Regions from separate parts of the Robertmurraya mangrovi genome, predicted to be linked through region 1. Evidence: predicted binding sites of a transcription regulator. Region 1 holds the regulator's gene; each other region holds the start of a gene.
What was found. Region 1 encodes Rex, which represses fermentation and respiration genes when NADH is low (regulators of the CRP and FNR family bind a similar motif). Its sites were predicted from a motif close to TTGTGAAATATTTCACAA; they were not measured.
Positions count from the first base shown of each region.

Region 2: SM124_RS15850 (cytochrome c oxidase subunit 2A) is a predicted target of Rex. The motif match lies at 2,584-2,601, and genes of this name have one in related genera.
Region 3: hcp (hydroxylamine reductase) is a predicted target of Rex. The motif match lies at 1,837-1,854, and genes of this name have one in related genera.
Region 4: SM124_RS11450 (formate/nitrite transporter family protein) is a predicted target of Rex. The motif match lies at 3,384-3,401, and genes of this name have one in related genera.

Region 1 is NZ_JAXOFX010000025.1:37,614-45,597, reverse strand. It holds gene SM124_RS22325 (ABC-F family ATP-binding cassette domain-containing protein) at 1-1,626, opposite strand, end outside; gene moaC (cyclic pyranopterin monophosphate synthase MoaC) at 1,844-2,329, shown strand; gene SM124_RS22315 (redox-sensing transcriptional repressor Rex) at 2,363-3,016, shown strand; gene tatAY (sec-independent protein translocase protein TatAY) at 3,200-3,379, shown strand; gene tatC (twin-arginine translocase subunit TatC) at 3,398-4,162, shown strand; gene SM124_RS22300 (YdiK family protein) at 4,178-4,387, opposite strand; gene SM124_RS22295 (CPBP family intramembrane glutamic endopeptidase) at 4,384-5,121, opposite strand; gene groES (co-chaperone GroES) at 5,543-5,827, shown strand; gene groL (chaperonin GroEL) at 5,894-7,528, shown strand; gene SM124_RS22280 (polysaccharide deacetylase family protein) at 7,852-7,984, shown strand, end outside.
Region 2 is NZ_JAXOFX010000011.1:79,520-87,503, forward strand. It holds gene SM124_RS15830 (type III polyketide synthase) at 1-22, opposite strand, end outside; gene SM124_RS15835 (chemotaxis protein CheX) at 334-789, shown strand; gene SM124_RS15840 (SDR family NAD(P)-dependent oxidoreductase) at 831-1,604, opposite strand; gene SM124_RS15845 (hypothetical protein) at 2,212-2,433, shown strand; gene SM124_RS15850 (cytochrome c oxidase subunit 2A) at 2,767-2,916, shown strand; gene SM124_RS15855 (cytochrome c oxidase subunit II) at 2,940-3,416, shown strand; gene SM124_RS15860 (b(o/a)3-type cytochrome-c oxidase subunit 1) at 3,416-5,071, shown strand; gene SM124_RS15865 (DMT family transporter) at 5,130-6,053, opposite strand; gene SM124_RS15870 (carboxypeptidase M32) at 6,214-7,722, opposite strand; gene SM124_RS15875 (MFS transporter) at 7,925-7,984, shown strand, end outside.
Region 3 is NZ_JAXOFX010000011.1:103,233-111,216, forward strand. It holds gene SM124_RS15940 (Crp/Fnr family transcriptional regulator) at 1-437, shown strand, start outside; gene hcp (hydroxylamine reductase) at 487-1,776, opposite strand; gene SM124_RS15950 (Hsp20/alpha crystallin family protein) at 1,995-2,477, shown strand; gene SM124_RS15955 (YppG family protein) at 2,564-3,202, opposite strand; gene yppF (YppF family protein) at 3,500-3,700, shown strand; gene SM124_RS15965 (YppE family protein) at 3,754-4,116, opposite strand; gene SM124_RS15970 (hypothetical protein) at 4,344-4,592, opposite strand; gene SM124_RS24175 (hypothetical protein) at 4,858-4,965, shown strand; gene SM124_RS15975 (DUF2515 domain-containing protein) at 4,982-5,974, opposite strand; gene recU (Holliday junction resolvase RecU) at 6,209-6,832, shown strand; gene SM124_RS15985 (transglycosylase domain-containing protein) at 6,925-7,984, shown strand, end outside.
Region 4 is NZ_JAXOFX010000006.1:142,376-150,359, reverse strand. It holds gene SM124_RS11465 (metal ABC transporter substrate-binding protein) at 1-858, opposite strand, end outside; gene SM124_RS11460 (hypothetical protein) at 1,149-1,733, shown strand; gene SM124_RS11455 (nucleoside deaminase) at 1,814-2,467, shown strand; gene SM124_RS11450 (formate/nitrite transporter family protein) at 2,513-3,355, opposite strand; gene SM124_RS11445 (MOSC domain-containing protein) at 3,685-4,398, shown strand; gene SM124_RS11440 (RNA polymerase sigma factor) at 4,653-5,612, shown strand; gene SM124_RS11435 (YjcZ family sporulation protein) at 5,877-6,113, shown strand; gene SM124_RS11430 (glycosyltransferase family 2 protein) at 6,425-7,972, shown strand.

The DNA.
Region 1 (7,984 bases):
AAGCTCTTCTTGCTCTAATTTCTTTTCTACGTAGTAGTTGTAGTCACCTAAGTATTCTGTTGCACTAGTAGTACTTAGCTCTACCACTTTTGTTGCAATTCGATTGATAAAATAACGATCATGTGAAACAAATAGAATTGTCCCTGGAAAATCGACTAAGGCATTTTCTAGGACTTCTTTGCTATCTAAATCAAGATGGTTTGTAGGCTCGTCCAAGATTAAGAAGTTAGCTCTTTGCATCATTAATTTAGCAAGTGCAAGTCGAGCTTTTTCCCCACCACTTAATGTAGAGACAATTTTTAAAACATCATCACCAGAGAAAAGAAAATTACCTAAAACGGTTCGAATTTCTTTTTCCGTCTTCATAGGGTAGTCATCCCATAATTCGTCAATCACTCTTTTATTAGACCTTAAGTTAGCTTGTTCTTGGTCATAGTAGCCTACCATAACGTTAGATCCACGTGAAATTTCACCTGATAAAAGAGGTAAGGTTCCGATAATTGTTTTTAATAAAGTAGATTTACCTACACCGTTTGGACCAACTAGGGCAATACTTTCTCCTCTAGTTAACCGTAGGGAAATGCCTTTCGAAATGGCCTCTTGATCATAACCAATAGTGGCATGTTCAACCTTTAAGACATCGTTACCCGTTTGTTTCTCAATTTGAAAACCAAAAGAAGCAGACTTCTCATCTCCTAATGGGCGGTCCATTACTTGCATTTTTTCAAGCTTTTTTCGTCTACTTTGTGCTCGTTTGGTTGTTGAAGCTCGAGCTAAGTTCTTTTGAATAAAATCCTGTAATTTAGAAATTTCGTCTTGTTGCTTTTCAAATAGCTTCATTTCTCGTTCGTATTGTTCTGCCTTTTGGTCTAAATAAGAGCTGTAGTTACCCGTAAATTTAGCAATTTGATTTCTCGCTATTTCATACACTTGATTTACTACTTTATCGAGGAAATAACGATCGTGGGACACGATTAAAATTGCCCCGTCATAACCCTGTAAATATTGCTCTAACCATGAGAGTGTTTCAATATCAAGATGGTTAGTCGGCTCGTCCAAAATAAGAATGTCTGGCTTTGTTAATAATAATTTACCTAAGGCTAAACGTGTTTTTTGCCCACCACTTAAGCTATCAATTTTAGTTGAGTAATCAAAGGATTGGAAATTTAACCCATGAAGAACGGATCTGATATCAGATTCGTACTGGTATCCACCATTTTCTTTGAACTGAACCTGCAGACGGTCATACTCTTTAAGTACTCGATCATAATCAGTCGGATTGTTAAACGTAGACGGATCAGCCATTTTCGCCTCAAGCTGTCGTAGTTCAGCTTCTTGTTTTTTAAGATGACTAAAAACAGTCAGCATTTCTTCCCAAATAGAGAGTCCTGATTCAAGTCCAGTTGTTTGTGCTAAGTAACCAATCGTCACATCCTTTGGTTTAACGATGTCGCCACTTTCATACGAAATTTGCCCGGCTATAATTTTTAATAAAGTAGATTTTCCGGCACCATTACGTCCAACTAGTGCAATCCGGTCTCTTGTTTGTACTTCTAACTTTATATTGGATAAAATAAGGTCAGCACCATATGATTTGGATAGTTGATTAACTTGTAATAATATCATCATTTTTCACCTCAATACTCTAGTGATAAGTGTAACTGATTCACGTAGGAACAGCAATATAAGTAGTATTGATAAAGATTTTTTGTATGTTCAATCATTCTATAAATTGGGCTATTTTTCAATTGTTATGGAAAGAGCTTTTTGTGAAGAAAAGAACAAAGATTTCACACAGATTGACAAAAATAGTGTATCATTTTTTATGAGAGGGTGTTTAGACATGTCAGGATTTACTCACTTCAATGAAGAAGGCAGAGCTAAAATGGTTGATGTTAGTGATAAACAAGAAACCGTCCGTACAGCTATTGCTTATTCTAGTATAAAGGTAAATAAAGATATTTACGATGGAATTGCCAATAACGAGATGAAAAAAGGAGATGTATTGGCTGTGGCTCAAGTAGCGGCTGTTATGGCGGCTAAGAAAACTTGGGATATTATCCCAATGTGCCATCCACTTCCTCTTTCTAGCATTGACATTTCATTTGAATGGGAAATAAATAAAGAAGAGTATACATTATTAATTCAATCATTTGTAAAGACAAAAGGGAATACGGGTGTGGAAATGGAAGCGCTCACAGCAGCATCGGTATGCGCACTAACCGTTTATGATATGTGTAAAGCTTTAGATAAAGGCATGGTCATTGGTCCAACTTACTTAGTAGAGAAGACCGGTGGGAAACATGGCGATTACAAGAGAGAAGTATAATGAGCCAACAAAAATAGGCAAGGGGAATTTTAAATGAATAATGACAGTATGAAAATCCCACAAGCAACGGCAAAACGATTGCCTTTATATTATCGTTTTTTAAAAAACTTACACTCTTCTGGTAAACAGAGAGTGTCATCTGCAGAGCTTAGTGAGGCAGTAAAAGTAGATTCTGCTACGATTCGAAGAGATTTTTCCTATTTCGGAGCATTAGGGAAAAAGGGATACGGGTATAATGTTAATTATCTCTTATCATTCTTTAGAAAAACGCTGGATCAGGATGAGTTAACCAAGGTTGCTTTAATTGGAGTAGGTAACCTAGGAACAGCATTTTTGAATTATAATTTTTTAAAAAATAATAATACAAAAATTGAAATGGGATTCGATGTAGAGTCCTCTAAAGTAGGGACTAAAATTGGAGATGTACCTATTTATCATATGGACGACTTAGAAAGAGTGATTGAAGAGGATGATGTACAAGTTGCTATTCTGACTGTACCTGTATCTGCCGCACAATCCATTACAGATAGACTTGTAAAAGTAAATGTAAAAGGGATATTGAACTTTACACCTGCTAGACTAACGGTCCCTTCTACGATTAGAGTACATCATATTGATTTAGCAGTTGAGTTGCAATCTTTAGTTTATTTTTTAAAACATTACTCCGAGGTAGAAGAAGTAGAGTAGTAAAAAATCATAGAATTAACCAATAGAATTCGACTGAGGTTAGTGGTATATTCTTTATGTTAGAATTATTTCGATCGAATTGCTTTTAGTTCCATAATAAAAGTATTATGATACTAATGCCATTTATAAATAATAGTTTACGATGAGTGATAGATTAAGGCTATTGATAAGGAGGTGAGGCACATGATGAATCTTGGAATGGGAAGCCTCTTACTAATTGTGTTTGTTGCACTATTAATTTTCGGTCCAAAGAAGCTACCTGAGCTTGGAAAAGCAGCAGGAAACACACTGCGTGAATTCAAGAATGCTACAAAAGGGCTAGCAGATGATGATGAGGACGATGAAAAGAAGAAAGTTAAGTAATGTTAGGATGAAACCGTTATGAGTCATAAAGATATGACGATTTATGAGCATATAGGTGAATTAAGAAAACGGCTTGTATTTGCAGTCGTTTTCTTCTTTATTGCCACTGTTATTAGTTTCTTTTTAGCAGAGCCGTTAATCGTTTACTTACAGAAGGCGGATGAAGCAAAAGAGTTAACGATGAATGCTTTCCGTCTAACTGATCCAATTAAAATTTATATGCAGTTTGCCTTTTTGATTGCCTTTGTATTAACTTCGCCATTTTTACTTTATCAGTTGTGGTCGTTTATTAGTCCTGGGTTATATGAAAAAGAGAGAAGAGTAACATTAAGTTATATACCTATTTCTGTGTTTTTATTTATTACAGGAATTGCTTTTTCTTATTTTGTACTTTTTCCTTTTGTTGTTGAGTTTATGACAAGAGTGGCTAATCGGTTAGATATTAATCAGGTAATAGGTATTAATGAATATTTTCAATTCTTGTTTCAATTAACGATTCCTTTTGGTTTGCTTTTCCAGCTTCCAGTTATCATTATGTTTCTAACTAGGCTTGGAATTGTAACACCCATGTTTCTTTCTAAAATTAGAAAGTACTCTTACTTTGTATTGCTCGTTATTGCAGCATTTATTACTCCACCTGAGCTTTTGTCGCATATGATGGTGACCGTACCTCTACTTTTACTATATGAAGTAAGTATCATCATTTCGCGTGTATCCTACAAAAAGGTATTAGAAGCAGAAGAGAAATATGAACAAGAATATAGCCAAAACGAAGAAAAATGAGCCTGTGAACCAAGCTCATTTTTTCTTTTTTTGGATATTTTTAATTTTAAAATGAAACATGATCATTCTAATACCAGAACCGAAATCAAAAGTAGCTAAAATAACTAGTAGATAAGTGAAGAAGCCCCATTCACCGTTTCTTGTAACATCTTGGATAGCAAAAACGGTAAATAATACTCCTAAAACGATATAAATGATTCCCGAAAATAACGGTGATTGCCTCATATAAATAATCCTCCGATAAAGCTTTGAATTTTCTCTGACTCTCGAATCATTCTTTCTATGTCTTCTTTAAAGACAGATTGTACTAAAAAGACAAATGTGTTCATGGCAATGTGGGCGACGATTGGAACGATAATCCGATTGGTTTTAACATATAAGAAGGCAAAGGTAAAGCCCATAGCTGAATACAGTAGTAAATGCTCTAATTCTGCATGTGCTAAGGCAAAAATAACAGAACTGATTAATCCTGATAGGAAGAAATTAAACCTTTGATAAAGAGAACCGAAAATGATTTTACGAAAAACAATTTCTTCGAGAATCGGTCCGATTACGGAACTTACTAAAGCAACAATCGGAAAGGCCTCAATAAAACTTAAGATTTGCTGGGTATTTTCTGACCCCATTTCAATGCCTAATAACCTTTCAATGTTTGCAGCTAGACCTTGAGCAAATAAAGCAAGAAATACCCCGCCTACTGCCCAAAAAATAGAAGAATTGATTGAAGCAACTTTTCGCTCATTATATCCTTTTTTCATTTCTTTCCTTAATAAAAATAATACGATTAAGAGCGTTAATGAAAAACTAAAAACTAACCAAATAATAACAGAAAGAACCTGCATATCTTCTATAGTCTTTCCAAAGAAAACTCCTGAAAAAGCAATGATGGGAACTCCGATAAAGCTGGAGAGCTGCATACCAATATAGGCGATTAAGATAATCCAATATTCCCTTTTCAATATTATTAATCTCCTTTAGTAAATGTAATCAATGATGGCACTATCTTTCATTTTACAAGTAATAAGCTTAATGTTTCAAATTAGAGGACTTGTTAATGTAAATATTCAGGTAGATGTATTTAATAACTATGGGCCTTGCCTGACAAGCATAACTAAACTTTTAATATTTTTCATAAAAAATTGGATATAAATAGAAAATTCGTGCATACTTTGTATGGTTGTGGAAAAATCCAACTTGTACGCTAAAGAAATGAACTACGTATATTGAAAAAAGCTTATCTTAATAATTTTATGTAAAAAATTTGAGCTTGACTCTTGCAAATATTTATCAGATTCATTAATATAATAATTGTGTTAGCACTCAATAAGAGAGAGTGCTAATAAAGAAAAATTTACATACAATTTGAGGAGGTTGTTTCACTTGTTAAAGCCACTAGGTGATCGTGTAGTTATTGAACTTGTTGAAACTGAAGAAAAAACTGCAAGCGGTATTCTTTTACCGGATAGTGCAAAAGAAAAGCCACAAGAAGGCAGAGTAGTTGCTGTAGGTACTGGCCGCGTTCTTGATAATGGTGAGCGCGTAGCACTTGAAGTTTCTGTAGGCAATAAAATTATCTTCTCAAAATACGCTGGTACTGAAGTTAAGTATGAAGGTTCTGAGTACTTAATTATCCGTGAAAACGACATCTTAGCTGTTGTTGAATAATTTTTACATTTTAAAACTAACGTTTATTAAATAATATTTTCAATTGATCTGAGGAGGTTTTTACTAATGGCTAAAGATATTAAATTTAGTGAAGAAGCTCGCCGCTCGATGTTACGCGGTGTTGATGCACTTGCAAATGCTGTAAAAGTAACTCTTGGACCTAAAGGACGCAACGTGGTTCTTGAGAAAAAATTCGGTTCACCTCTTATCACTAATGATGGTGTTACGATTGCAAAAGAAATCGAATTAGAAGATGCATTTGAAAACATGGGTGCTAAGCTTGTTGCTGAAGTAGCTAGCAAAACAAACGATGTAGCTGGTGACGGTACAACTACTGCTACAGTTCTTGCTCAAGCGATGATTCGTGAAGGTCTTAAAAACGTTACAGCTGGTGCTAACCCAATGGGTATCCGTAAAGGGATCGAAAAAGCGGTTGTTACGGCTGTTGAAGAATTAAAAGCAATCTCTAAACCAATCGAAGGAAAAGCTTCAATTGCACAAGTTGCTGCGATTTCTGCTGCTGACGAAGAAATCGGTCAATTAATTGCTGAAGCAATGGAGCGCGTTGGTAACGATGGAGTTATTACGATTGAAGAGTCTAAAGGTTTCACAACTGAATTAGACGTTGTAGAAGGTATGCAATTCGACCGTGGATATGCTTCTCCTTACATGGTAACGGATTCAGATAAGATGGAAGCTGTTTTAGACAATCCATATATCTTAATTACTGACAAAAAAATCACTAGCATTCAAGAAATTTTACCAGTTCTTGAGCAAGTGGTTCAACAAGGTAAACCATTACTACTTGTTGCTGAAGATGTAGAAGGCGAAGCACTTGCTACTTTAGTAGTGAACAAACTTCGTGGTACATTCAACGCAGTTGCTGTTAAAGCTCCTGGTTTCGGTGACCGTCGTAAAGCTATGCTTGAAGATATCGCTATCTTAACAGGTGGGGAAGTAATCACTGAAGAGCTTGGCCGTGACCTAAAATCAGCAACCGTTCAATCTTTAGGACGCGCTTCTAAAGTAGTAGTTACTAAAGAAAATACTACTATCGTTGAAGGTGCTGGAGACTCAGCTCAAATCGCTGGTCGTGTGAACCAAATCCGTGTTCAAATGGAAGATACAACTTCTGAATTTGACCGTGAAAAATTACAAGAGCGCTTAGCTAAATTAGCTGGTGGTGTGGCAGTAGTTAAAGTTGGTGCTGCTACTGAAACAGAATTAAAAGAGCGCAAACTTCGTATTGAAGATGCATTAAACTCTACTCGTGCGGCAGTAGAAGAAGGTATCGTTTCTGGTGGTGGTGTTGCACTACTAAACGTATACAACAAAGTGGCTGAGCTTCAAGCTGAAGGTGACGAAGCTACTGGTATTAACATCGTACTTCGTGCAATGGAAGAGCCAGTACGTACAATCGCTCACAATGCTGGCCTTGAAGGATCAGTTATCGTTGACCGATTAAAACGTGAAGCAGTTGGAACTGGTTTCAACGCTGCAAACGGTGAGTGGGTAAACATGATCGAAGCTGGTATCGTTGACCCAACTAAAGTTACTCGTTCTGCACTTCAAAACGCTGGATCAGTTGCTGCTATGTTCTTAACTACAGAAGCGGTAGTTGCTGACAAGCCAGAAGAAAAAGGTGGCATGCCTGACATGAGCGCAATGGGTGGCATGGGCGGAATGGGCGGCATGATGTAATAGCTGCTCAATCCAGGTATATAAGCATCTTTGCGTAATCTGGATGCTAAATAATGTAAGAATAGAAAGAGGCTTTTCAAAGGTTTTTCAAACTTTTGGGAAGCCTCTTTTTTTGTCAACTAATTATTAGAGCGATTGAAATGTACGAGTTCTAACGATGTAAAATAGGAACCAAATAGTCAGACTGTCTGTCGAAAGGGGAGCCAGAAAAAACTTAAAATATTGAAAACCGTCTACCTTAACCGATACCCTTCAGCTGCGAAATGATAGTAATAATAGAACAAGGGAACAATACGCGCAAACGAGATAAAGCGAGGGGTTTTATGAAAAAGATTTTCCTATGTCTTCTACTATTATTAATTCCTTCACATGCTTTTGCACAAGGGAAAGTACCGATTTTGGTCTATCATTTTATTGACGAGTATAAGGGAATAGGTTCTAGAGAGCTCTATGTAA
Region 2 (7,984 bases), on a different contig from region 1:
CAACCGACAAAATAGAAGGCATAATCTCTCTCCTTTATTGATGTACAATATGAGGTTAACATTTCCATAAAGGGTAAATTTATGCGGTAAGAGGCAAAAAAAAAATCCCCCAAATGACTTGGAGGAATTAACGTCTTGAAGGAGTTGCTGTGCAATTCCTATTATAAGGGGTTTATAAATGATATTCATCATATAATCTTTTCCAGTTGAAGCGCAACTTTATAACTATTACTTATTACTTATCCTTTTTTTAACACTTTTTAAAAATCAATACTATAAAATCAGAAAATTTATGATAATATTAGATTTAATCGAGTGTTGGGGGAATGTTTTGTGACATTAACGAAAAGTGTAACTGATATATTAAACGGGACTATCGATTCAGTCAAATCAGTACTTCCTTTTGAAGTTGCTGTAGACAAGCCTTCACTATTTTCTCAACCGTTTACACAGCACTCTGTAGGTGTGTTAATCGGGATGACAGGTGATGTTAGAGGACGAATTATCATTAATGGTAGTGAAGAGATCTTCGGAAAAATCGGTGAGGGTATGTTTGGCATGATCCTAGAAGGTGAAATGCTTGAATCTTTTGCTGGTGAACTTGGGAATATGATTGCAGGTAACTTATCAACAACCATTGCACAAAAAGGATTCGATATGGATATTACTCCTCCAACAGTTTTTGTTGGACAAACAAAAGTTTATGGTTTTGAAAAAGCATTTAAATTACCTATACATATCCAAAACCTTGGCATGATTGAAGTAATTTTAATGGTTGAGATGAAGTAAGGCACTTTCATGCGAAAGCGCCTTTTTTCTTTTTTGTAGTTTTAAAATCCGTGAATAGTCATTCCACCATCGACAAACAATGTTTGCCCACTCACGTAATTTCCAGCGTCTGAAGCAAGGAACACGACAGGTCCAACAAGTTCAGGAAGTTCACCGACTCTATTTAAAGGAGTAACAGCCAAAATGTCTTTAACATAGTCAGGATCTGCTAGTAATTTTTCTGTTAATGGAGTCTTAAAATACCAAGGACCGATAGAATTTACATTAATGTGATGTGGACCCCATTCAAGAGCTAACACTTTGGTCATTTGAATGAGAGCCGCTTTAGTTGCAGCGTAAACGACTCCAGTTCGTAATGCTACATGACCGGCAACTGATGAAATAGAGATGATTTTACCATGAGTTTGTGTTTCTTTCATGATTTTCCCAACTTCTTGTGACATCATAAATGCTGACTTTAAATTTGTATCCATAATAGTCTGCCATTCTTCATCAGTCACATCTAACGCTTTAGATCGTATATTCATGCCTGCATTATTAATCAAAATATGTATGGTATCCCATTGGTTTCTAATTACTTCTAAACTCTTTTGTATCTCATCACGCTTAGTAACATCTGTTGGAAGGATAATAGCTTGTCTTCCTAGACCTTCTATTAGGCTAGCTGTTTCTTTCAAATCATTCTCTGTTCTAGATAATAAAGCTACATCTGCCCCCGCTTCAGCTAATCCGATAGCAAGTGCCCTACCAATACCTCTTCCAGCTCCTGTTACAACCGCTTTTTTTCCCTCTAAACTAAACGATGGTAAATACATCCGATTTCACCCTCTTCAATAATAATTTCTTCCTATCCAACATATCAAATGAATTAAAAAAAGGGAAGAAAAGTGGACTAATTCATATTTAAAAAGAACACCAGAATCGACTGGTGTTCATGCTTTATCATCGTTATGCTTTTGTACTTCAATCCAGATTTTATTTACAACAACGTTACCACAGACTTTACACGGTTCCTGATGATTGTATAGAAGTCTGCAATGTTCGCAATAATACTTTTCCATCTATAACACTCGCTTCCTTAAATACGTGTTTTTATATAATATTTCTTCTCATGTCTATTTGTTAATCTTACTGTTGAATTTTTTTATGGACATACCTAGGCGCCAGGAAAGAGAAGTTAGAATATAATATGAAACTACTTGTTATTCAATCACCTTTTTTTCATTGGAACGCATAAAAGTTACTGTTCATATGAATAATACATATAGGTACTGTTTTTAGTTATTTATTACTTTTCATTAGAGTTACATTATTTTAGAAAAATATTAAAAAATAAATAGCTAAAAATAACCTAATTGTATATTAGCAGGTGAGAAAAAATGGGATTATTAAATGCTTTTAATGAGTGGAAGGCCACAAGAAATGAGAAATACATTACAAGAATGCAGACTGAAAATAAATGCCCTGATTGCGGTGGCAGAGGATATCATATTTATCCACCCGCGAGTGAGTTTATTCCATATGATAATACTTTCGACTGCGAAGGATGTAATGGAACAGGCTTGTACTCCGATTGGACTATGGAATAAAAAAAGAATTGGCAACATGTTAATTAGCCCAAATGTTTTAAAGAACGTTTCATAATACTAAACGTTCTTTTTATTTTGGATTTAAATACCCTCTTCTTAACCTTCTGCACGATTCAATTACTCTTTGAACAGTGAATATCCCCCTTAATTTACTGCTTCCCACATTTGAACATTTCACATTCTTTTCACATTTACATAGTGGTTAATGTGACATATATCACTGCTGTATCAACTTTACACTACTAATATAGTAGATATAACATTAATGAACAATTTGTGAAATCCCAGAAACCATATGGATTCTTACAAATTGTTTTGTATGATGAAAGTGTAATCATTCATTTAAGCAAGTTTTACGTTATCAGAAATTCTGGAGGGAGTGAGTGGTATGGCAAAGCCGGAACTTAGTAGAAAAACAAAAACTGAAATTGAGGATAGCTCTTCTCTAAAGGGAACTTTGGCTTCCGTTTTCTTACTAGGTTTTATACTAGTAGTTACTTGGGTAAGTGTTTACTTTTTATTTTTAGATCGTTTTTAATGAGAGAAAGGGGATAAAGAGCCATGCATATTCATAAGTTTGAGAAAATTTGGCTTACCTTCGGTGTAGGTGCACTACTAGTATTCTTAACAGTCCTTGGTGTAAGTGCATTCTACCTTGGAAATCAACCACCGAGCTGTTTAGCAACTATTAACCCGGAAAAAGTTGATACAACTGCACCATTTAATGAGCCAGGATTGAAAAAGGTTGAAGGTAAAGATTGGGATTATGAATTAGTATTCGTTGCACAAGCTTTTGCTTACACACCTGGAACAGTTGAAGTTCCACTTGGTGCAAAAGTAAAAGTAATCGCAACAACAAAAGATGTAATTCACGGTTTCCAAGTTGCTGGAACAAACATCAATATGATGCTTGAACCTGGATACATCAGTGAATATGTTACAACTTTTGATAAAGTTGGAGAATACTTAATTTTATGTAATGAATATTGTGGTACTGGTCACCACATGATGACATCGAAAATTGAGGTGGTTGAATAATGATTAGCCAAACAGCTAACGCAAAAGTAGACCGCCGTGATGGTAAATTAGCAATGGCCCACTTCCATGTGGCATTCATTGCATTAGCATTAGGCGGACTTGCTGGATTACTGCAAGTACTAGTTCGTTCTGGAAAGTTTGAATTACCTTTAGGTATTGGATATTATCAAGTTTTAACTGTACATGGAGTATTATTAGGTCTTGTACTAACTACTTTCTTTATTTTAGGTTTTCAATTCGCTGCAGTAAGCCGTACGGCAGGAGCTCTTTCTAACGGAGCACGTACGACTGGTTGGATTGGCTTCTGGACAATGACAATCGGAACTGCAATGGCAGCTGCTATGGTTCTTTTAAACGAAGCTTCTGTATTATTCACGTTCTATGCACCATTACAAGCACACCCTATTTTCTATATTGGATTAACTTTAGTGGTGGTTGGAAGCTGGTTAAATGGTGGAGCTATGATTACTACTTATGCTAGATGGAGAAGAAGTAATCCAGGAAAACCAAGTCCACTTTTAACATTCATGGTTGTTGTTAACACGATGCTATGGATCGTAGCAACAATCGGGGTAGCTGCTACTGTATTATTACAACTTCTACCTTGGTCTTTAGGATTTGTTGAAAGAATTGATATTCTAATAAGCCGTACACTATTCTGGTATTTTGGACACCCGCTAGTATACTTCTGGTTATTACCTGCTTATATGTGCTGGTATGTTGTTATTCCAAAAGTAATTGGTGGAAAAGTGTTCTCAGATTCATTAGCACGTATGTCATTTATTTTATTCTTACTATTCTCAATTCCTGTTGGTTTCCACCATCAGTTAATGGAGCCTGGTATTGATCCAGCATGGAAGTTCTTACAAGTTATTTTAACTTTCTTAGTTGTAATACCTTCTTTAATGACAGCATTCTCTTTATTTGCTACATTTGAAACATTTGGTCGCTCTAAAGGAGCAACAGGATTATTCGGTTGGGTTAAGAAGTTACCTTGGGGTGACGCACGTTTCGTTGTTCCTTTCATCGGGATGTTAGCGTTTATTCCTGCAGGTGCTGGTGGTATGGTTAACGCATCTCACCAAATGAACCAAGTTGTTCATAATACGATTTGGGTAACTGGTCACTTCCACTTAACACTAGCAACATCAGTAGTATTAACTTTCTTTGGAATTTCTTACTGGTTAGTACCACATATTACTGGACGTAAACTAACTAAAACAATGAACAAACTAGCAATCATTCAAGCTATCACTTGGTCAATTGGTATGACATTTATGTCAGGTGCAATGCACGCTGCTGGTTTACTTGGTGCACCTCGTCGTTCATCATTCTCTGAATACGGCGGTGCTGCTCAAGCTTCTGAATGGATTCCTTACCAAATCGCTCAAGCAGTTGGTGGGTCAATCCTATTCATTGGTATTATTTTAGTATTAATCATCTTCGTTAACCTTGCATTCTTTGCACCTAAAGGTGAAGAAGAATTCCCAGTTGGTGAGTCTGCTGAAGATGTAGAAAAAACACCAATGGTATTTGAAAACTGGAAGTTATGGCTTGGAATTACTGTTCTATTAATTCTATTCGCTTATACGATTCCGTTCATCGACATGATACAAAATGCCCCAATTGGATCTAAAGGATTCAAACTGTGGTAATTATAAAAGAGATATAACATTGCTCAGCCCTAGCTGGACATACAAGCAAGCTCCGATTCTACTGAATCGGAGCTTTTTTGATATTCTCTGATGCTGCCAGTCCCTTTCCCCTTTTAGGAAGGTTAACTATAATGACAGAAATTAAAATAAGGAGAGAACCTACAATCTGTATGCCACCAATAGTTTCCGAATAAATAATAAGACCCACTAATGTTGCTACAATCGGCTCTACCGTTGCAATTACAGAGGCTATACTGCTTTCTGTTTTCTCCAATCCCCATGTATATAAGAAGTATGCAACCACTGTAGGTAGTAGCCCTAGACCAACACTGTAGAGAAGCACAGTAGGGTCGAGTAAAATTGAAATTTTACTCCAAATACCGCTAAAGGGCAAAAGGGCAACCGTTGCTACTAAGAAGGTATACAATGTAACAGTAAATGGCTCATAATGACGTAGCGCGATTTTACCAAAGATGCTATATAAAGCATAGCCTAGACCCGCTCCAAGACCAATAATTACACCTGCGAGAGTAATTGATGATGTATCATTGGATTGAACTCCAGCAATTAAGATGCAACCAATAATAGTTCCAACTACAGCTATAATCTTTTTAGCGTGTAATGATTCTTTCAAAAATAGAAAGGAAAGGATCGTTACAAATGCTGGCGATGTATACAACAAAATCACGGCAAAAGAAATGTTCATCATGTTAATGGCAGTAAAATAGCACCAATTAAAAAATAATATACTTAGAACCCCTGTTCCAACAAACAAGTGAATCTTTCGTATATCAATTTTAAGACTATTCCTATACCGGGTAAACCCTATGATTAATAAAAATACTGTGGCAAAGGAAACACGGATCATAACAATTTCCATTTCATTCAGACCTGACTCCTTTAAACCACGTACGAAAATTGCAATAAGCCCCCAAAGGCTAGCTGCAATAGATATCGCTATATAAGGAAGGATCTTTTTCATCTTGTCACCATTTAATTAAATTTTCTTTCTACTACCATCTTATTTAATTATGCATTTTCTCATAAGCCACTTCTCTATTAAATTTATGAAAGGATGACTATAAGCCATCCTTTCGTCTATTTTTTCCTTGTAGGCAGAATCCTTTTGGAACTATAGTGGATTAATTTAATTGATAAACTTGACCATATTTCTCATATAGATAATCAACTAAATGCTTAGCGTTTAATCCTTCACCTGTAACATCCGTTAATATTTCTAATGGCTTTTTCATTTTACCAAATTGATGTACTTTCTCTGTAAACCATTCTTTTATTGGTAAGAGGTCACCTGATTCAAGCAATTCATCATAGTTTGGTAAATCTTTTAGCATAGCATTCTTTAATTGTGCCGCGTACATGTACCCTAGTGCATATGATGGAAAATAACCGAAACTTCCCCCAGACCAATGAACATCTTGTAGTACTCCGTTTGCATCACAATCTGGTTTAATACCTAAATATTGTTCGTACTTTTCATTCCATACTTGAGGAAGATCTTTTACTTCTATCTCATCATTAAATAGGCCCTTTTCAATTTCATAACGTACAATAACATGAAGTGGGTAAGTTAATTCATCTGCCTCAATTCTGATTAATGAAGGCTTTGATTCATTAATTGCACGGTAAAACTCCTCAATGGAAACATGATCAAACTGTCCAGTTGAATAGCTTTTCAATTGTTCAAAATTACTTTTCCAGAAAGATAAGTTCCTTCCAACAAAGTTCTCATAAAATAAAGATTGTGATTCATGGATTCCCATGGAAGTCCCTGAACATAGAGGAGTACCTATTAAGTCTGTAGACACATTCTGTTCATATAGAGCATGCCCACCCTCGTGAATCGTACCAAAGACAGCCGTACGGAAATCACTTTCATCATATTTTGTAGTCACACGTACATCTCCAGGGTTCAACCCGATTGCAAATGGGTGAACGGTTTCATCTAAACGTCCTGCATTAAAATTGTACCCCATTTGTTTTAATACATCTAAGCTAAAGTCACGTTGTTTGTCTTTCGGAAAATGTTCAAAAAGAAAACTTGTTTCTGGTTTATTTGATGATTCAGCAATTGCCTTCACTAAAGGGACAATTTTCTCACGAAGCTCCCCAAACACTTGGTCTAATACTTCTACTGTCACTCCAGGCTCATACATATCTAATAAAGTATTGTACTTATTCCCGCTGTAGCCCCAGTATTGTATAAAACGCTTATTCATTTCCACTAACTTTTCTAAGTAAGGACGGAATAATTCAAAATCAGATTTACCTTTAGCCTCTTCCCAAACACTTTCAGCCTTCGATTGAAGAATCACATATTCTTTGTATTCTTCTGCAGGTATTTTTTTATTTCGGTCGTATTCCTTCTTACATTCTTCAACCATTTTTTTTGTAATCTCTGAAAGTTCATGACTTTTCGATAATTCATTTATGTAAGTAGCCATTTCTTCCGAAGTTGACATGTTAAAAACTTCTGAAGAAAGCACTCCAATTACTTCTGATCGCTGTTCGACACCTTTTTTCGGAGCCCCCGTACGTAAATCCCAGAATATTAATGACAATGCTTCTTGATAAGCACTCATTTTCTTCACATAATCTAAAAAGTTTGCTTCTAACTTTTGAATCTCACTCATTTTGTAACCTCCTAAAAATCACTACTAGCTAATTTTATCATATTTTTCAGAATAATGTTAATATAGGAGGAAATTTACTAAACTGTAGAACAGTATGACAGAATCTATATCAGTCACTTAAATGTCATTGATTTTATTTTCCATTCGGGTTAGAAACCTTTATACTTTTAGGTAGACATTCTTTAAGATAGGATGATGGATCATGCCCTACCTTATTTACCTAATTGTGATAGTTTCATTTATAGATATGTTTTCACAACTT
Region 3 (7,984 bases), on a different contig from region 1:
GTTTTTTCCGTAAAGGAGGCTATCCAGCTAATTCCGAGGTGATGGACCAAGCAACTTTAGTAATTTTACCGATCTCAGAATTTGAAAAGGTCTTAATTGAAAACCCTGAACTCAGTATAAAAGTATTTAAAGTACTGGGTGAAAAAATTGTGGATCTTCAAGACAGACTTGAATCTCAGATTTTGAATAATACGTATGAACAGATCATTAAACTATTAGTTAGACTAGGGAAAATACATGGGAAAGAACAGCCTGATGGATCTTTTAAACTAAAAGGTGAGTTTACGAATAAAGACTTAGCTAACATGATTGGTACGACTAGGGAAACGGTAAATCGTACTTTAACCAAAATGAAAAAAGACGAGTTAATAGAAGTAGATTCTAACGGGGAACTAACCTTTATTCCCTCCGTTTTATTGGATGAGCTTTTAAAATAAGTATATGAAAAAGCCGTTGTCATTAACTGACAGCGGCTTTTCACTATTTTTATAAGTTTAGCATTTCTTCCATATCTTCTTGTGCAGTACCAATTAATTTTAAATTAAATGTCTCTTGTAAAACATTCATAACCCCTTCAGAAATAAATTCTGGCGGCTTTGGTCCAATACGAATATCTTTAATACCTAAACGAAATAATCCTAATAGTATCGCGACTGCTTTCTGTTCAAACCAAGATAGAACGATACTTACAGGTAGTTCGTTTATTTCACATTCGAAAGCATCTGCTAATGCTTTTGCAATTTTTACAGTCGAACCAGAGTTATTACATTGCCCCAAATCGATATAACGAGGAATATTTGTACCTGGAACCACTCCATAATCCACATCGTTAAAGCGGAACTTCCCACATGAAGTTGTTAAAATAACCGTTTCCGGTGGTAAAGAAGTTGCTAGTTCACGGTAGTATTCTCCACCTTTACCTGGAGCATCGCAACCAGCAATAACAAAGAAACGTTTGATTTTTCCTTCTTTGACAGCAGCGATTACCTCTGGTGCTAAACCAAGAACCGTTTCATGGTGGAAGCCAGTTAATAAAGTTTCTTCTGAATCAATATTTGCTTCAGGTAATTCTAGTGCTCTCTCAATTAATGGAGAAAAATCATCATTTTCAATTTTCAACACATTTTCAAGACCAGCAACTTCGTAAGAGAACATGCGATCCGCATATGAACCTTTAATTGGCATCACGCAGTTTGTTGTTGCGAGTATTGCACCAGGGAACTTCTCAAATAAACGACGTTGATCATACCAAGCTTTTCCGATGTTTCCTTTTAAGTGAGGGAATTTCTTTAAAGCCGGATATCCGTGTGCCGGTAACATTTCTGAGTGTGTATAAATATTGATACCTTTTCCTTCCGTTTGCTTTAATAATTGCTCTAAAGCAAATAAGTTATGGCCAGTAACGATGATACACTTACCTTCAATTTTGTTTTGTGATACACGGATCGGTTCTGGAATACCTAAAAGTTTCGTATGAGCTTCATCTAATACTTCCATCATACGAACGGCTGATTGACCTACTTTCATGGCCATTTCAATATGTTCTTGAACGTTAAAGTTTGAATTCGTTAAAGTCAGATATAAAGCTTCATGAGTAGTAGCATCGACAAATGGATCAGTATATCCTAATTGATTTGCATGGGTACGGTAAGCAGCAATACCTTTTAGACCAAAAATAATGGTGTCTTGTAAACTTGCAATTGTCTCATCTTTACCACACACACCAACGACCTTGCATCCCCCTGTTGGCGTTTGTTCACATTGATAACAGAACATGTTAGATCCCCTCTTTCAATCAATTTCTGTTAACAGCATAACTCGCTCTTGATGCAAAAGGTGTGATGTACATCACAACCAGTTGGATTGTCAAAAAACGTTCATATTCTCTTCAAAAGACATTCAAAAAAGCAAAAACATGAAAATTACTAGGCACCCTTAGTAAAAGATTGAATATCGTATAGGGAATTAATCTGACCTGAGAGGAGCTTAAATGTATGTCTAAAAACCTTTCTAACGGCCCTAATAAAAGAGACAGAAATGAGCCTTTTGGAGATTTAATAAGAACAATGAATGATTTTTTTCAGGAGAAACCGGTTAAAGGAATATTACAAAGTATCGACGAGTTCTTCAAAACTCCATTTCCTCCTATATCGTCCTTCCCTTTAGATGTAGTAGAAATGGAAAATGAACATATTGTGACAGCTGAATTACCGGGAATTAAAAGAGAGAATATTCATATCGATGTGCTAGGCAATTACTTAACGATATCAGTAAAGAATGGAGAAATCATTACAGAAGAAGATGACATTAATAAAACGTATCGAAGAAAACAAACTTTCCAGCAAATGTCTAGAACAGTAAGCTTGACCCACCCTATTAACGAAAAAAAAGTAAAAGCCTCGTATCAAGATGGTTTACTTAAAGTTCGTATCCCTAAACAAAAAGGAAAGAAAATTGACATATTAGATCAGATTTAGAGTAACCTCTCTATACACATAGAAAAAGCGGCTTTGGGTAGCCGCTTTTCTTCTTGTTTTACTTTGTAATGTGTAATGAATAATAATTAAACTTTAAATATACCACCTATCCCTTTTACCATCGAGGAAACTTGCGTGAATGCATTCATCATTTGTCCAGCCGTATCCACCATCTTATTAAAATCTAAATTTCCATCTTGTGTTTTAAAAGAATTTAAGATAGACTGCATCCCTGATGGGGGTCTTGGAAAGGCAGACTGTTTCGGATATGGATTCATATATGGAATGTTATTGCCTAAGAATGCAGGATTATTACTTGGTCCCGAATAAGATTCCTCTATTTGCTGCAACGGATTTTGATAGATTGTCTGAGTATTAGATTTCTTCTTATTCGCATTTTGGGAGAATGACTCAACATTCCCTTCCCCTTGGAACCCATTAAAGTTACCCATAAATGATGGGTATGAAGGGTAGTTTCCCGAAAAAGGTTGTAGAGAATTCGGCATTCCATTCATATAACCTAAGTAATTATTAGACTGGTTCATAGAAGGCATTTGATATGGATTCACGTTTTGATACCCGCTCCACTGTTGATTACCATTTAACTGTGGGATAGGTTGTTGCCTCACATTATGATTGTTTGGATAGTAGGAACTCGCGTTATCTCCATAAACATTGTAGGGAGACTGTTGTGGAAAAAAATGTACTTTTTTTCGGCCAAACATGGGCAAACATCCTCCTTATTTCTTCGCTACTACACCTTATGAATCATTAGCCTATTCGGTGAATAAAGAGGGAGTTTTTTATATGCTGCCATTTACTGATCAATATTTATGGTCAAAAATTTTTTCTGAAAATCCCTATTTTTTTGACTTTGTCTAACAGTAGGAAATACTGTCGGAAGTCTCAATTTTATAAAAACAGAGATATATTTTTATTCATGATACGATATAAATAGGATACAAAACATCATCGGAGTCTATCACCCAAGCAACTCGTAAAACAAGTGAGGAGGAGTACGTATGAAAGTTCACGAACTAAAAGAAATGTTTATGAAAATTAGAAACTATACTACTGAAAATCCAAACGAATTATTAGACTTTGCTAAGAAGGCATATGTTTGTAATGAAATTTCTATTAGCCAATACAGAAAAGTGGTTTGTGAACTAGAAGCCTATGGTGCAGAGCTTCCTAAAGATGAAAAAGAAAATTGCTTAAGTTAATCATAAAAGCTCCCTAGTGGAGTTTTTTTGTAACTAAATTTATAACGATGTATTTATTCTCTTTTTTCAAGTTCAGCCAATAGTACTTTTAGGATGTATTGTACAGATTGTAAGTAATTAATAAATCTTGTTCGACTTGTATCAGAGTAAAAAGCTTGGATCGAGAGAGTCTCAATTTGTTCGTGTGTTGATTCAATTTGCTTTACATAAATGTTTTTCGGTCTTGTCTGGAGGACCCATTTAGTCGCTACGTCTTTCCACTGATCATTTACTAGCTTAACTTCATCAGCAAAGGGTTTCACCTCATGAAAAAAATCTCCTTTTGTACCGTTTTCCTTAGCGTAAGTAAATTTATTTAAAAATACTTCTGTGTATTCTAAAATTATTATTGTAAGTTGCTTAATGTTTGTTTCCATAATCATTATTTCCTTTCCAAATTCAATGATATTGAACATTAGTATTTCAAGGTTCACTAAATTTTAACAAAAGTATTTATCTCTTTAAAGTAATGTGCTTGTATGTGAAATAGCACGTACATCCATTTTGTACGTGCTAAAAAATCTTATTCTTGTTGGAGTGCGTGATTATACCCGTTGATTTCCATGTATGTGTGGACTAAGGGACAAGTTTTATAAGAGTAGAATTAAGCAAAAATACTTTGGCCAATTTCTCTTCTTAATGGTTTTGGGGCAGCCTTTGTTTTTGAGTTTAAGCTATTTTCAAATTTAACAATTTTAGTTTCACAATTTGATACTTTTGACATTTGTTCTTCTATTAAACTTTGTCTACGGTCTGAAAGGTTTTCCTCTAGTGTCTGTTCTAATTCCTCAAGTTGATCGTAAATCTCCGTAAGCATGGATAATAATTCTTCCTTATTTACTCTTTTCTCCACTTATAACTCCTCCTTATAATCCAATCAATGTTATTCATTTTATTTTTATTAATTAAAAATTTAATTTTGTTTAGTTGTTCAAGAGATAATTTCGCCCTTTTATATACGGTTCCTTCATGCTTGACAAAACTAGAAGTAATTCGGCAAAGAAAGTAATATTTTTCAAAATAACCCCAACAATTCGACATCAGTAATATGCTTGAACAATTGCTGCAGCGAATGAAAGTTTATTTGCCTGAACAAACTAAAGTTGGAGGTGTTAGTGATGAAACAAGAGGAAAAAAAGAACAATGTTCAACCTAGTAAAAATGAAGAGAAAAAGCCTGGTTATGGTGACAAGAAGTTAGAAGGTCCAGATCGCCCTTCTACTTAAGTATAAAAAGCAAGGGCTACCCTTGCTTTTTATTGTGTAGCATTAGATTTATACAATCATTTACACTCGCAGCTAGGTGTATTTCCAGCTGCTTTTTTTCATACCATTTTGTGATACGTATAGGATGGCGATGATTTATTTTTCGAGAAAACCACTTCTGCTTCGTTTTATTTTCCTTTGACCAATCCCTATATTCACTAATGTGGTGTTTGACAACCGGAAACGTGGCACGTAGATATGGGGTAGTAGTGGTTGGCCTTTTTTCTAAATATTGTTCATAATCTCCCCTCGAACCAGTGTGCTTAGTTTTTTCCGCAAATTCAAAAATGCTAGGGTAATTTTTAGGATTGAATAAAATGTCTGCTAACCTTTTTCCTAAATCAATTCTCTTATCAACGGACCGAAAGCCATTTACACTCGCCCCAAACAATTGACCACTACAGGTCGGAAATAATACAGCGCTGAAATGGAACCAGTCTTGAAGAGAGAACAACATTGAATGGAATACTCGTTTTTTATAAATAGGATGTTGCATAACCGGTTTTTGGATTACGTTTTGTTCATTTATTATTAATGCGTACATTAATCTAAGATCGTCCCTATGAGTCCAATAAAAGTTCCATTCCCTTTCCATAAAAGAAGAAACATGAAAATATTTTAATAAGTGAAACATTGGACGATTTATTTTCGTCGAATAATGATAGAGGAGTAACTGTGGAAATGCATCCTGGAATATTAACCAATTGGCTCTTTCATATGTTAAGAATAATCGCTCTCTAAAATTAGGTTTAAGTAATTTGGGAAAGACGGCACCTTCTAAGTCACACATGTTATAACCAGCATTACGGGAAACCATACTCGCTAAAAAGGACCAGACAATATTTTTATGCTGTTTATAATAGGAAAAATATCGATTTGTTCTAGAAATATTATCTTTATTGTAGAGAAAAGTTTCCTTTTCAATCATTTGAATGATTTCTTTCTCAGAATATAATGAGTTTATTAACATAATGTGTGATTCGTTCCTCTCACATACTTTCTATTTAGAATTTCATAACTAAGTTTTTTTATACGATATGGCCATTTTAATGATCCTGGTTATTAATCAAGGAAGACAAGTGAAAACATATTTTTTCATGGGTATTGATAAAAGTAACAGCTACCTAAAGTTTTAAGAAAAGAGCCTTATTCAACAAAAGACTGTTAACGTGTTATGATAGTTAATAGTTTGTGAGGTGTCTAGATGAAATTTCATTACCCAAACGGAAAGAAGTTTATTCCGCTGCAACAAAAAACAACAAGCATCAAAAAGACAAAAGACAAAGACGGAACCTACGGAAATAGAGGGATGACACTTGAGGAAGATTTAAATGATACGAACGCCTATTACCTTGAGCGTCAAATTGCGGTTATTCATAAGAAGCCGACCCCTGTTCAAATTGTCCAAGTAGATTACCCGAAAAGAAGTGCAGCTGTTATTAAGGAAGCCTATTTTAAACAAGCGTCAACCACAGACTATAACGGGGTCTATAAGGGAAGATATATTGATTTTGAGGCTAAGGAAACAAAGCATGAAACTTCATTCCCTTTAAAAAATTTTCATGAACATCAAATTCAGCATATGGAACAGGTGATTGAACAAAATGGAATTTGTTTTGTCATTATTAGATTTTCCACGACTGAAGAAGTGTATTTAATTGAAGCCAAACATTTACTACATTTTTGGAACAGAATGAATACGGGTGGGAGAAAATCAATTACGAAAGAGGAAATTATTGAATATGGTCATTCAATTCCTTTAGGTTTTCAGCCGAGAATTGACTATATAAGAATAATAGATTATCTTTATAATCCTAGTTCATACTAGAATATTAATTAAGGATTAACGTAGAAAAAGTCGCAAGGTATGGATCCTTTAATCATTATTTTTGCTTAGCTGTTAGAAAGGATGTTACAAATATGGCAGATAAAACACAATCAAGAGAGGAGCGTCGGAAGCAACAGCAACATTCTAAAAACAAAGGGAAAAAGAAATCTAAAGGCTTAGTTAAAAAGACCTTTCTAACTCTTGTTGTTCTTGGAATTGTAGGTATGCTTGCTGGCGTTGCTACTTTTGCTTTTATGGTAAAAGATGCTCCAAAATTAGATGAAAAGTTATTAAAAGATCCTATTTCTTCTGAAGTTTTTGATATGGATAAGGAAACGATTACTGAAATCGGTTCTGTTAAAAGAGATTATGTCGATTATGAAGACATACCGAAAATGGTTGAAAATGCATTCATTGCCGTTGAAGACTCACGTTTCTATCAACATAATGGGATAGATGTCATTCGATTAGGTGGTGCAGTTATTGCCAATATTACGGATGGCTTCGGTTCGGAAGGTGCTAGTACAATTACACAGCAAGTAGTAAAAAATTCATTTCTTTCACATGAAAAAACGATTTCACGAAAAGCACAGGAAGCTTGGTTATCCTTCCAGCTAGAAAGAAAATATACGAAACAAGAAATTTTTGAAATGTACGTGAATAAAATCTGGATGGCTGCTGGTGGTCATGGGGTGGCCACTGCAGCAAAGGTCTACTACGGTAAGGAGCTAGATGAATTAACTTTAGCTGAAGCTGCTTTACTTGCCGGTATGCCACAAAGTCCAGCCAACTACAACCCTTTTGAATATCCGGAAAAGGCAGAAAAGCGTAGAAATATCGTTCTAACCTTGATGAATAGACATGGATTTATTACAAAAGAAGAATTAGAAGAAGCCAAGAGTGTTGATGTGGTTTCTACCCTAGTAAAAGAAGAAGATAGACCAACAGGGGATATCCCTTATGATGCGTTTATTGGGCAAGTAATTAAAGAAATTAAGAAGAAATATCCTGATTTAAATCCTTTTTCTGACGGTTTAAAAATTTATACTACCTTAGATAGAAAAGCACAGGATCACGTTGAAAACTTATTAGCTGGGAACGCAGGAGTACAATTCCCTGATAATAAATTCCAAGCTGGAATCACTCTTCTAG
Region 4 (7,984 bases), on a different contig from region 1:
ACTTTGTTCAAAAATAACATATTGGATATTATGTACCTTTGATTCTTCAATAATATGTTGTAACTCTTTCTGAGATGGTTCTTGGGTCGGAGATAAACCATTTATAGCAATTTGTTCAATTCCATAACGTTCTTCCCAATATCCATAGGCTTCATGAGCTACTAATATATACTTTGTTTTAGAATTTTCTATTGCTGTCTTAAATTCTTCGTCGAGTTTTTCCAATTCATTTTTTAACCGAATAAAATTGCTTTCAAATTCTGAAGAATGTTCTGGCTGTAATTCACTCAAACTATCTTTAATGTTTTCAGCTAATTCGATTGAACGAATAGGATCTAACCAAATATGAGGATCATAGTCACCGTGATTATGTTCTTCTTCTTCATGCTCATGACTATCAGCCTTATCGCTTTCGTCTTCATGTTCATGACCCTCAGCCTCAGCGCTTTCCTCTTCATGATGATGTTCCTCGTTTATAGAGGATTCTAATAGTTCAATCCCTTTTCCTGCTTCTAAAATAGTAACTTTTTCTTTTTTCAGAGATTCACCTGCTTTTTCTGCAAACCCATCTATTCCAACTCCAGTGTAGATAAATAAATCAGATTTTGCCAGAGCAATCATGTCTTTTGTAGAAGGTTCAAAAGAGTGAGCATCTACATTCGGTGGGTAAATACTTTGTACATCAACATAGTCACCTCCGATTTTTTTCGTGAAATCTTCAAGAGGATAAATCGTTGTATAGATGGTTAACTTTTCAGTTTCGTTTTTTTCCAATTTAACAGTCTCCGAGTTTCCGCAACCTGCAAGTATAAGGCTTAGTGTAAAAATGGAAGTAGAAAGTAACTTATTGAATTTCATATCCGCAAACTCCTAACAAAATCATTTTTTAATCAAGATAAAATACAAAAACAATAACCGTAATTATTACGTTTTAGATTTTAAAACAAGTATATTAGATTGTAAATGATTTAGAAGTATCTTTTTACTAAATATTTTTTAACCAGTGAACCTTGGTAATAAGGTTTTTCTAAAAGATCCCATTCCAGCATTTGAGGTTTCTTTATAAAATTACAACAGGTTGAAAATTTAGGAAAAAGATACAGTACATTGGTTATCTTTGGTAAAATAGCATAAGAGAGGTGAAATCAATGAAAAAAGTTTTATTTGGTGTTATTGCGATTTTAAGTTTATTTTTAATCGGTAGTTTATCAGAATTACACTTTAATGTGGTAAATGCTGTACCAGGCGATGTTAAAATGATTCGTTCGAGTGAAATCGGAAAGAACACGAAAGCAGTATTATTTGAAGATCAAGTACATAAGACATTTGGAGTGGCAAAAATAGAAAAAAGGCTTGGTTTTTTGTATCGGTATGATGGTGGTTCATGGGGTTATATGGTAGAAGAAGGTAAACCATTTCAAGCCTGTGGAATTGGTGACAATGATGATTTTTTAGTTGCGATAAAAACCGCCAAAAATTCAAACATCGAGTATATTGTACTGGGAAACCATATGGAAGGTGTCGCGCCAACGGATAAATATGAATTATCGCTTGATGATGTAAGAGAAAACATGGACGAATATTATGTAAAACAAGTAGAGAATAACTATGTATTATTTGTCACTGACGAATATTCAGAGGATACATGGACTATTAGAGCTTTTGATAAAGATGGTATATTGATAGCTGATGAATTATTTGGGGGAGACGCAAGATACATAGATTGGAATTAACATGAACATAAGCAGAAGGGATCAATCAAACACTGTCGAAATATAGTAATTAAGACAATATAAATCCTATTTTAGTAGAGGTGTTTAAAATAAAGTGGTCTGAATTTTCAAATGAGTGGAGAGAATGTTTTAAAGTAGCTTGGGAATCTTTTCAAGAAGGGTCACGACCTGTCGGGGCCATTGTAATAGATGATAAAGGTAATTTAGTTTCCACAGGTAAAAGTGCTACATTTGGGCAATTATCTGATACGGTAATATCAAATAACGAATTAGCTCATGCGGAGGTTAATGCATTACTAAAGTTAGATAATCGAGTACATAAAAACGTAAATTCATATGTTCTTTATTCAACCTTGGAACCATGTCCCCTTTGTTTTAGTGCTTTTTATATGAGCGGAATCCGTAATCTTAAGTATGCCGCTAAAGATAAATATGGCGGTAGTACTAATTTGAAGGGGACTACACCCTATCTTAGTAAGAAACCAATAGTTATAGAAGGACCCGTAACATATTTAGAGCAGTTATCCATTCTTCTAAATGTTTATTTTGACCTTAGTATTGGTTATGAAAAAGCGAATGCAGTACATGAATTAATGTCAGAAGATTATCCTCTAATAATGAAAATAGCTAAAGAATGGGTTGAGTTAGATAAACTTAATCATTCTTTGAATTTAAAAATAGAGGATGTATATGAATGGTTAATAACAGACCTGCAAATAGTTAGAAGTATATAATTTTTTATTGTTAATTTTCTTCCTATAGTTCAAGTAAGCCAGTATCTAAGCCAATTTAGATACTGGCTTACTTGAAGAGTTTGGAGATTCCTCGTTAGCTTGTTTTGATTGAGGTACTGGATCTCTTCGTAAATAAGCAACCCAGTAAGCTCCTGCAACAAACAAGCCACCACCAACCGCATTTCCAAGTAGAACAGGAACAAAGTTGTGTAAATAGTCCATCCATGTAAAGTGACCAGCAAAAATTGCTGCAGGGATCACAAACATGTTCGCTACGACGTGTTGAAAGCCAATCGCCACGAAAGCCATCGTCGGAAACCAAATTCCTAATACTTTTCCTACTATATCTTTTGCACCGTAACTGAGCCAAACAGCTGATGCTACTAGCCAGTTACAGCCTATACCGGATACAAATGCTTGCAAAAAGTTTGCTTCTAATTTGTGCTCGGCAACCTCAACCGTTTTTATTAAAAAAGCACCTGTTTCAGTTAATCCAATAATATGACCGAAAAAGTAGGCTACAAATAATGCCCCAATAAAATTGCTAATCGTAATAACGAAGAGATTAAATAGAACTTGTCGTGTTCTGATTGCCTTTACCATACGGGATAGGGGGACAGTCATCATATTCCCTGTCAAAAGTTCTCCACCAGCTAATAAAGTTAAAATTAGTCCCACAGGGAATACAGAGGCACCAATAAAGTTAGAGAAACTTCCCCACTCAGCTGGCATACTAGCTGTCACTCGAATATATAATAAAAATCCTAACGCTACAAAGGCTCCAGCTTGAAATCCTAGAATACTAGATTCTATGACTGTCAGACTTGTTTTCTTCTTCCCTATGGTAGAGGTGTAATTGGCAATTTCTTGCGGATTATAAAACCCCATTCAAATCATGTCCCTTCCTATGTAAACTTTGTGAAACGTTACACAAACTATTATACACCTTCATTTAATTCATTGAAGTGAACGTTTATTGACTGTTTAAGTTTATGGTGGCAGATAGTGTGACAAATTATGTTCGTGAATTTTGGGTGTATTTTCTTCTTACTAATAGTGAAAAAAGTCAGCAAGGGATATCTATTGGCTATTTTGTGTTCGAGAGGAGAAGAACATGTTAAAGTGATTGAAGGTTTTTTGTTAGAATGTGATGAGAGTGCTTAAATTAGCAAAGGAATCAAGATGGTAAATAAACTGTATTGAAAAGAGGGAATGTATTGAGTTTAGTCGGTGAATTAACGGAAATAAACCGTTATCCTGTTAAATCATTTGCAGGAGAGAGTTTGGAATCTTGCAAAATTGATACATATGGATTATATGGTGATCGTTTTTGTGCCTTTTATGATGAAACTATGGATGGATGGGATAGTTTTGTAACCGCTCGAACAATACCAAAAATGCTTACATATAAGGCTAGACTTGTCGGTGATGAAATTAGTATAACTTCACCAGGTGGACAAATTTTTAGTTGGAATGAAGACTTATTGGCTGAAATTCAAAATTACTCAGATAGAAAAATATCAATGACAGATATCAAAGCATCGAACCCTGAAGACCCTGAACTTATGTCTGTCGATGTAGCAAGTGTCCTGATTATCACTGATGCTTCATTACGAAAACTTGAAAATATTATAGAAAAGAAAATAGATAAGCGTCGTTTTAGAGCAAATTTAATTATTTCAATAGATGACCAGTTGTTTAACGAAAGTGATTGGATAGGAAAGCGACTACTAGTAGGTAGTGCAAAGCTACAAATCGATACTTTTTGTGAACGTTGCTCGATCATCACCATTGATCCTGTTACACTTGAGCGAGATCCTTTATTGTTAAAGAAAGTTAACGCGGAAATGAATCTAAATTTCGGTATGTATTCTTCTGTTAAAAAGACTGGACTTATAACTGTAGGAGATAAGGTCTATTTAGTTGATTGACCTTTTAAAAATATTTATACCTCTCTAATGGAGTAATCCATTTTTAAAGAACCAAGTGCACTCCTCTTATAGTGGTATAAAAGGGTAGTCAATTTAAAGAAATCATCAAGAGTATTAGTGCAAGAAGGATTAATGCTCTTTGTTGTGGAAAAAACCGAGGTAAATGATTAGGATGAAAAAAATTTATAAAGGCCGTATGGTTTTATCAATCATTACCGTCTTAAATAGTGAAGAAAATTTATAGGAGATGGATTATGAGTAGAAATGAAGACTTATTAACGATTAGTAAGGAAATGGAAGAAATCAATCATTCCTTTCATTCAATTATTCAACCTTATCGAAGTACCCTTTGGAATTATTGTAGGAAGTTAACTGGTTCGCCATGGGATGCAGAAGATTTGTTACAGGAAACATTATTAAAGGCATTCTCATCTCTCAGTAGAGTTAAACAGGCGATGAATCCAAAAAGTTATTTGTTTCGAATTGCCACAAACACCTGGATGGATAGTCTTAGAAAAAATAATGTTCAGACAGAGGAATTTATATCAGAAGAACTTTATGAACAGACAGTCGATTTTGGTGATGTTTACGAAGCTATAGAGACTCTAGTACTCAATCTTCCACCAAAACAATGTGCTGTGCTTTTATTAGTAGATATTTATAAGTTTACTTCGAATGAAACAGCTGAAATCATCGGTTCTACAGAAGGAGCTGTATATTCATTATTGAATAGAGCTAGAAACAACATAAGAAAATTAAATAATCTTAAGAGGGAAGAAAATCTAAAGAATACCACAATTTCTAGAGAACAAAATCAAGTAATTAAACAGTATATGGATTCGTTTGTTAAAGGAGATTTCAAAACAATCGGTACTCTGTTAGCAGAATATGCAACGAATGAAGTGGTTGGCAGAGGAATGGATATTGGAAGGGTTCAAATACGCAAGAATTCAATGGGTGACTGGGCTAGTGGTGGTTCAAGCCAAAAATTATCAGCGAAATTCATTACTCTTTGGGGGAAGCCTGCCATTATTTATACAAAGGAAACTGAAGCTGGACCTATCCTTTGGGATGTAACGACGGTTGAAATTGAAGATGGTTACATTGTACATCACAAAAGCTATTACTTTTGCAAAGAATTTCTTTCCTCTGCAGCAAAGGAACTACAAATTAGCTTAGATGAAGAAAAAGAGTTATTTGGTCATCAGTGGTAAGAAAATTAACAGAACAAAGGAAGAGAGACGTGACATAAAGCAAAATTGAGATGCCCCATACTTAGCAGGGGCATTACTTTATTAGCAAGTGTCTTGATAATTACAGCTATAAAGACTGGACAATTTAATCTGGGAGATAGGGTATATTTAGTGGGTTGACCTTTATGACTGTCCGTGACACGCACCCATTTTTTTTATAGACGGGCTCTAAAAATCTCATGGGGGAATATCATGTAGTGAAAAACCTATTTTTAGAAGGGAAGTATGAAAATGTATGCTAATTTAAATGCCCCTCTGACTCAGGGTGTGAATCTTCCTCCTAAGCTTACTCAGACAGCTCCTGCTGTTAGTCCGAATGTTGCCCCTATTCCAACTTATACAGCTCCAGCTTATGCTTATTGTTATCCTACACATAGGAACAATGATTTTATCTTAATTGTCGTGTTATTTATCTTGTTAATCATAGTTGGTGCATGTACTTGCTACTTTAATCATGGATAAAGCAAATGGTTTGGCTATTCAAATCCTGTACGGCATATGTGGCCTTCAGGATTTTTCTTTTGGAATCAAGAAACGTTTTCTTTGTCATAAATAATATCCTTTCCTTTTACAGAAAATAATACTAAAAGAGGCTGTCTCAAAAGTTGATTTAACACTCACTTTTATGACGGACTAATTAAGTTAATGAACTGTATGGTGTGAAAAATGAATAATTTTACAGAATTTAGTTGATAAATGAAATAAAACGTCATTGTCTCACTATCTTTGTTCATTTTACATATCAAAAAAAGCAGAAGGTTGGAGAATTTTTTATGGTAAAGGTACCATGGGTTTTAAAAACGATAAAATTTACTAAAAAACGTCCATATGAGTATAACGCAGACGGGTATTATATCGTTGATAACAAGCTAGAACATAAAACGAAAAAAACGAAGGTAACGGTGATTACACCGGTATTTAATGCCGAGAAGTATTTACGGAGAACGATCGATTCTGTCATCAATCAAACGATGGGGTTCGAAAATATTGAGTATCTTTTAGTGGATGATTGTTCGACTGATTCTTCGAGAGATATTTTGTTAGAGTACTCCTCCAAATATGAAAATATATTTGCGGTCTTTTTAGAATGTAATACGGGTACGCCTGGCCAGCCACGTAACCTTGGCGTTCAATTATCGACCTCAAAATACATAACCTTTTTAGATGCAGATGACTGGCTGGAACCAAATGGATTAGAGGTCTTGCATGATATTTTAGAGAAAACGGGCGATGATTATGTGGTTGGAAAGACGATCCAGCTTAAAAACGATGGTTCAAAAATTGTAGGAGAGCACGAGTCGTGTAAAGAACGGAGAAATGTTTCTCCGTACTCGATTCCTCATATCTTTCAACATTTAGGGCCACGGGCTAGGATGGTACGGGCAAGTGTGATTAAAGAGAATCGTATTGTGTTCCCTGAGATGAAGTTTGCTGAGGATAAACAGTTTTTCATGGATGTATTGATTCACTGTAATACGATTTCTACCACTAAAGCACCTATTTATTACTTAAACAGGCTAGATGATAATGATGCTTCTTTAACGAAACAAACGAATATTATGCAAAAAACGGATAGTAATATTAAGGTGATTCATTATATTCTCCAAAAAAATTTAGAGCCCGAAAAAGAAAAAATGATCATGAATCGGTTGTATGAATTTGATTCGATTACTCGATTATTTAATACGGGCCATTTTCAGAAAACAAAGCTCAAACAGCTTTATTACAATAAATTTAACGAAATTCTGAAAACAACGAATGGATTACGCTATGACATCACTGAAAATTTTCATAATCCATTAAATAAAGTCGCTTTCGAGCTCTTTAAGGAAGGCAAGACAAAGCAGCTGGAGAAGCTTTTTGAGTGGGAGAAGAAAGAAAAGGTTAAGAACGTATTAATTAAGGACAACCTCCCATACTATGTAGCGCCTTTTCTAGATGAAAAACATCAAAATATTCGAGTGCCGATGCTTGCGATATTTAAAGAGGACCAGTTTTATGATAACAAGTATATCCTTGATTTCACGGTGTATGGGGATTATGTGGATCGGATTACAGACGTGATCATTAGAGACCGAGAAGATGTGAATTTGGAATATTCGTTTCCTGTTGAAGTAGACAGGGGAGGAGAGGGAAGGCTTGTGGTTGATATGGAACTGTTAAAACAACTTCCATCATCCAGCTACTCGATGTTCCTACGTTATGATGATTATAATAAGATCAATATTCGGAAAATGAATGAAAATCAGATACGATATGAAAACAGGGATTTTACTTTTTATACGACAATTCATTCGAATGTAGGGCTGAAAGTACAATAGTTCGAAAAGAGA